Regions from separate parts of the Salinivibrio sp. MA351 genome, predicted to be linked through region 2. Evidence: predicted binding sites of a transcription regulator. Region 2 holds the regulator's gene; the other holds the start of a gene.

Region 1 (3,426 bases), on a different contig from region 2:
TAGAGCCAATACCGCGTAAATCGCCCATGGGTGTAAGCCCCAGTGGAAAATAGTCGCAGACATACCTAGGCGACGGGCAGCTTCAGTATCCCCGGCTGCCGCCCCTAAAGGCGCCCAGTCAGTACGAAGGCCGTCAGCACCGGTTGCCGTTCCACCTAACGCGGTTTGGAAGTGCGTCAATGGTTCAGACACGCCATAGAACATCAAGCCAATGCCCATACCGGCCGCAAAAAGCATCGCGAACCAGCCAGGATAGCCGTAATCCGGTTTTGCCTCAGTACCACCCAATCGAACTTTACCCAGTGGTGACACAACCAGCACTAGACAAGCAACAACAAAAATATTACCTGCAGAAAGGAAGAACCAGTCTAGATTTGAGGTTAGCCATCCACGCAAATCCCCAAAAACAGGACCGATTTGGTTTTGAAATGCCAAGGTGACAAAAATGAAGGCCAAAATTGACAGCCCGGAAATCATAAATACTCGGTTATGAATATCAAAACCAAACGGGCCGAGTTTCAGCGCTACGTTATCCTGACCGACCTGATAGTCAGTATCGATCGGGTTAACCTTCCCGTCTGGTGTCATCATATCTTCATGGCTTTTATCGCTCACGAGTTAACTCCTTAGTCCGTTTATTCGGAAGCCTGTGAGTGTTGGTAGCGAGCTCATTATTTATTGATGTTTAAGCCATCTTTAACATCAATAAAAGATCAGTCATCACCACACAGTCGGCTACATTAACACATCTCGAAAATTTTTTAATTAGGGGCCTAACTAAATGTTCATTTTGTGACCACCCACTAAGAAAAAATCAGCCCGAATCCCGCGTCCTTACTCGCTCAGCGAGTTATTTGAACTCTTTATTTCAGAACTATAAATAATCGTGTCGCTAAGGAAATAGCACTATCCTTGGCCTATTCGAATCATAGCCGGGTTTTATTCTAGATGCCCATGAAAAATAGACACAGTCACCATCAACACTTTTGATGCAACGCAATCTTCACTCACAATGCTGATAGGAAGAACCCGTCTCGACACCTTTTATAACCAAGATGTCACGCATCATTTACGAGCCACAACACACCTTTTATCAATATAGACACAAATGCAATTAAATGAACACAAATAGGACAAAAAGTGACTCTTGTCACATTATTAAAATCGCGTACAATACCGCCGCAATCGTTTCCCATCCTAAGTTTAACGTTTGCGGAGCAACATCATGCAGTTTGGCATTGGCCTTTTGGGGATTAGTGTCCTCTTCCTTATCGCGGTTGTCTTTTCGGAAAATCGCTCCGCGATTAATTGGCGCACAGTGGGAGGTGCGTTCCTAATACAAATCGTCTTTGCTGGCTTTATCATCTCTGTTCCGCTTGGTCAGCGTATTCTAGCTAACGCATCAGAAGCCGTGTCGGCGATTATTAGTTTTGGCGATATTGGCGCTGAATTTCTGTTTGGTGATCTGGCTAAGTTTAAACTTGGTTTTATTTTCGCTTTTAATGTACTTCCCACCATCGTTTTTTTCTCTGCACTGATCGCTGTGCTTTACCACATTGGGGTCATGACTTGGATCATTCGCCTCATTGGTGGCTTATTGCGCCGCGTACTTGGCACTTCTCGCACTGAGTCCATGTCTGCCACGGCCAATATCTTTGTTGGCTCCGTTGAAGCGCCGTTGGTTGTAAAACCTTTTCTTTCTACCATGACTCGCTCCGAGCTGTTTGCTGTTATGGTAGGCGGGCTCGCCTCAGTCGCCGGCGGCACCATGGTGGGTTACGCAGGCTTGGGGGTAGAGATGAAATACCTGATCGCGGCTGCGTTTATGTCGGCACCTGCTGGGTTAATGATGGCCAAAATAATGGTACCGCAGACCGAATCCCCCATGAATCATGCTCAACACCAAGCGCTCGAAGACGATCAAGATAAACCAGTGAATGTGATTGATGCTGGCACGCAAGGCGCCTTGAGTGGCTTACAAATTGCGATGGCCGTGGGGGCCAGCTTACTCGCCGTGATCAGTATGATTGCGCTGATTAATGGTGGGTTAGGGAAACTGGGGCCTATTTTAAACTTGCCGCAACTAAGCCTTGAGTGGCTATTCGGCTACCTATTTGCACCAGTGGCTTGGCTGATTGGCATTCCCTGGCAAGAGGCGATGACAGCAGGCACCTTGATTGGTAAGAAAATTGCTGTGAATGAATTTGTGGCGTTTGCGGATTTTATGAACCTAAAAGGGGCGCTCTCTCCCCATAGCCAAGCCATTGTTACGTTTGCGTTATGTGGCTTTGCCAACCTCACCTCAATAGCAATGTTAATGGGTGGCTTGGGCGGCATTGTCCCAGAGCGCCGCGGTGATATCGCCAAATTAGGCATGCGCGCCATTCTTGCCGCAACCTTAGCCAACCTCATGAGTGCCACCTTGGCAGGGCTATACCTCTCCCTTTAATAGCAACATTGCTTTGTGTTTTCGTTATTTATCACCATGGACGGTGAGTCGCTTGTGGAGGCTCGCTAGCAAACCTCTGGGTCTGTTACACTCTTTCACTTTACATTAAGAGAGTTAAATCGATGCGATATCCTTGGGTGCTTTTTGATGCGGATGAAACCCTGTTTCACTTCGATGCCTTTGCGGGACTACAACGTATGTTTTCGCGCTACAATGTCAATTTTGACCATCACGCGTTTGCGGAATACTCAGAGCTAAACAAGCCTTTGTGGGTACAATATCAAGATGGTGAAATTGATGCTCATACGCTACAAACCGAGCGTTTTACGCGTTGGGGAGAGCGTCTTAACGTGGCGCCTGCAACATTGAACCAGGGTTTTTTAGATGCAATGGCTGAGATTTGCGAACCACTGCCAGGCGCGCGCGAGCTTATTAGTGCGATCAAGCCACATGCACATATTGGTATCATTACTAACGGATTTACCGCTCTCCAAGATATCCGCCTAGAAAGAACCGGGTTGAAGTCTGCGATTTCAACCTTAGTGATATCCGAGCAAGTGGGCATAGCCAAGCCGGACCCTCGGATCTTTGAACATGCCTTTGAAAAAATGGGAAATCCCCCCAAGGACAAAATCTTAATGGTTGGCGATAATCCACATTCTGATGTGCTGGGTGGCATGCGTGCAGGGATTGATACATGCTGGCTTAATAGCGATAACACACCGTCACCAGCAGGCATTACGCCAACCCATCAAGTCGAGTCACTTTTTGATCTAAAAGCATGGTTGATCTGAAAACGTGGTTGCTCTAAAAACGTGGTTGTGGTTAACCGAAAGGCATAAAAAAAGAGAGCGTAATGCTCTCTTTTTTATGCTCAATGACTCGTGGACAAGATTTGTCCACGATGGCTCACGAACAATGCTTAGCTATGGTCGCCACGTACAAAGGCTGCTTTTTCAGCGTGCTGGCCTTGATCT
Region 2 (3,426 bases):
GGATATGGCTGATGCGATCACGAAGGCGAATGATACCCGCTATGGTTTGTCGGCAGGCCTTATCAGTGAAGACGAGGGCGAATGGCAATACTTCCTCGATCATATTCGCGCAGGGATTGTGAATCGTAATCGTCAGTTGACAGGGGCAAGCGGTGATGCGCCATTTGGCGGGCCAGGTGCGTCGGGTAATTTACGTCCAAGCGCTTACTATGCCGCCGATTATTGCGCTTATCCCATGGCATCAATGGAAGGGGATCAGGTGGTACTGCCTGAGACGTTCGCCCCCGGTATTCCGACTCAACAAGATTAAGGAGACCAACATGGACAGTGGCCAAGCGTTATTCGATAAATTATGGCAAGACTATATTAACCGTCTTTGCCCATCGGCACATCAGGTACATGCCTTGCTCGAAGAAGGGCAGCCTTTAATCAATGATCATATTGCCTTGCGGACATTTGGTTTGCCCAAGGTTGGGCTTGAGGTCTTGGCGCGCCCCTTCCTGGCGCTAGGCTATCAGCAAAAAGGGGACTATACCTTTGAAGCGAAAAAGCTCAATGCCTGCCATTTCGAGCACCCCGATCCTTTGATGCCGAAAGTGTTTATCAGTGAATTGATGGTCGAGCAATGCTCGCCTGCGCTGCAAGCCATTGTTCACAAGCTGGTGGCACAAGTCGATGCGTCGTCACTAACAGGGAGCGATTTTCTTCATCAGGGGCGGCTTTGGGACATCGATAGCGCCACCTATCAAGCGCTTGCTGAGGAGAGTGAATACGCGTCCTGGGTAGCCGCGCACGGTTATGGCGCGAATCATTTCACAGTGAGTGTCAATCAGTTAAAGGCTCATGATCATTGCCAATCGGTTAATCAAAAGCTGCGAGACAATGGCTTTGCAATTAACGAAGCGGGTGGGGAAGTAAAAGGGGACGCATCCGTTTATCTGGAGCAATCCTCCACCATGGCTGACCGTGTCCCTGTTGTTTTCTCTGATGGCACGCAAACCATTCCAGGTGGGTTTTATGAGTTTGCTAAGCGTTATGTGTTGCCCAACGGTGAGTTGTACCAGGGGTTTGTTGCCGCTTCAGCGGATAAAATTTTTGAGAGCACGCACTAACAAATAGTGGATATAACGAGGCCTAAACGGTTAAGGAAGAGTTCGCTCTTCCTTTTTTTTGTTTTAAAAAGAAAAACCGACGCCAGGGCGTCGGTTGGGAATACAGAGAGCGCTGTGATTAGCGGGTACCGTATACCACGATGGTTTTACCATGGGCTGAAATAAGATTTTGCTCTTCCAGCATTTTAAGAATACGTCCCACGGTTTCACGCGAGCAGCCAACGATTTGGCCAATTTCTTGACGTGTGATCTTAATTTGCATGCCATCAGGGTGCGTCATGGCATCGGGTTGCTTCGCTAAATTCAACAAGGTTTGCGCAATACGGCCCGTGACGTCCAGGAAGGCAAGATCCCCCACTTTTTGGCTGGTCACTTGCAAACGGCGCGCCATTTGTGAGGACAAACGCATCAATATATCGGGGTTAACCTGGATCAGTTGGCGGAACTTTTTGAATGAGATTTCTGCCACTTCACAAGGAGACTTAGCCCGAACCCAAGCGGTACGCTCCTGATCATCTTCGAAAAGGCCTAGCTCACCGATGAAATCACCTTGGTTAAGATAAGACAGGATCATTTCCTTGCCTTCTTCATCTTTGATTAGAACGGCGACAGACCCTTTCACGATGTAATACAAGGTCTCCGCTTTTTCGCCTGCATGAATCAGCGTGCTTTTAGACGGATACTTGTGGATGTGACAATGTGAAAGGAACCACTCGAGTGTAGGGTCTGTTTGAGGTTTTCCTGGAACCATATAACTTATTTCCTCTGCATGTGTTGCCCGGCAACAACGTCCTATCTTTGTCTGAGGGGTAACCCACCAGATCTATGCACAGAATACGAAGTCTGGGCGCGGGCTACAAGCTCACTGTATGTTAACAAGAGTGTATCTTTTTTTGTTAGCAATTTCTTGATTTTGATCTAGGCCAACCGCCTAAAAATCTGGCAAAAACGTGGCTAAGATCACGGCTTGAGAAGTAATACACGATAGATGCGCTACGCCCTAGCCAATCTTGCCTTTTTCGATTAGCTGCTGAATCAATGGACGGATGATAAGTTCCATCGCAAAGCCCATCTTACCGCCTGGCACGACGAGTGTATTATGCCGTGACATAAAAGACCCCGTGATCATTTGCAGCAGATAAGGGAAGTCGACGTTTTTCATCCCTCGAAAGCGGATCACCACAAAGCTCTCATCCAACGAAGGAATGCCTTTGGCGTTCAGTGGGTTGGAGGTATCGACCGTCGGCACCCGTTGAAAGTTAATGTGAGTGCGTGAGAATTGCGGCGTAATATAATGCAAATAATCGTCCATCGACCGCACAATCGAGTCGGTGACCGCTTCGCGTGAGTGGCCCCTATCGCGGGTATCGCGGACAAACTTCTGAATCCACTCAAGGTTGACGATTGGGACCATACCAATCAATAGGTCGACATGTTGGGCGACATTGACCTCACCATCAACCACACCGCCGTGCAAGCCTTCGTAAAATAGTACGTTGGTATTGTCGGGTAAATCCTGCCATGGTGTGAAGGTCCCTGGCATTTGATTGTAGGGCACCGCTTCATCAAAGGTATGCAAGTAGCGGCGATATTTGCCTGTGCCGAGTTCACCGTACTCACGGAAAAACTGCTCTAATCGCGGAAAATCATTGGCGGTGGGGCCAAAGTAACTAATGTGCCGTCCTTGCTCACGTGCTTTACGGATCTCGACGTCCATTTCCGGTCGCGTAAAGCGATGGAAACTGTCCCCTTCTAGCCACGCCGCTTTGATGTTCATCATCTGGAACATCTTACGGAATGCTTCGGACGTGGTGGTGGTCCCTGCTCCTGAAGAGCCGGTGACCGCGATGATTGGATGTTTAGCCGACATGACGCGCCCTGTCATTCAGTCTGAATGTGTATCGCTGTTTATTGCGTACAGCGATGCTAAGATCTGAGTGCTTCTTTACGACGAATATCCACTGTCTCGTGCAACTCAGAATACACAATCACGGCGTCGCCGGATTGCAGTTGTTGGCGAACATCCGCCACTTTTTGTGCAAAGCTGACTTCCTGCTCACCATAATCGGTTCCTTCCCGTAACACAAAGTGCTCGATTAAACGAGTCAGTGTTTCCTCAGGGACCGATTGCCAAGGAACCATCATACTACATCACCTTTTGTTGATTTATGGCTGAGACGTTAGGGTGCTTGATGCTGATATTGTGAATCAGCTCGCATTTTACCCAATCATTCAACACAATGCAGTAGATCAATGTGCGTCGGTCTTTTTTGCTTTGCTCGTCCCTTTTTAACGGGACGAGCAAAGGCGTGAG

What was found. Region 2 encodes CRP, which controls carbon source genes, mostly activating them, when cyclic AMP is high. Its sites were predicted from a motif close to TGTGANNNNNNTCACA; they were not measured.
Region 1: BZG78_RS08455 (NupC/NupG family nucleoside CNT transporter) is a predicted target of CRP. The motif match lies at 1,140-1,155, and genes of this name have one in related genera.

The regions. Positions count from the first base shown of each region.
Region 1 is NZ_MUFG01000012.1:54,410-57,835, reverse strand. Features, by position in the region: gene BZG78_RS08460 (BCCT family transporter) at 1-615, opposite strand, end outside; gene BZG78_RS08455 (NupC/NupG family nucleoside CNT transporter) at 1,226-2,449, shown strand; gene yjjG (pyrimidine 5'-nucleotidase) at 2,572-3,243, shown strand; gene BZG78_RS08445 (hypothetical protein) at 3,372-3,426, opposite strand, start outside.
Region 2 is NZ_MUFG01000003.1:30,971-34,396, reverse strand. Features, by position in the region: gene astD (succinylglutamate-semialdehyde dehydrogenase) at 1-310, shown strand, start outside; gene BZG78_RS02660 (DUF1338 domain-containing protein) at 321-1,112, shown strand; gene crp (cAMP-activated global transcriptional regulator CRP) at 1,231-1,863, opposite strand; gene BZG78_RS02650 (phosphoribulokinase) at 2,113-2,982, opposite strand; gene BZG78_RS02645 (YheU family protein) at 3,039-3,257, opposite strand; gene BZG78_RS02640 (hydrolase) at 3,402-3,426, opposite strand, start outside.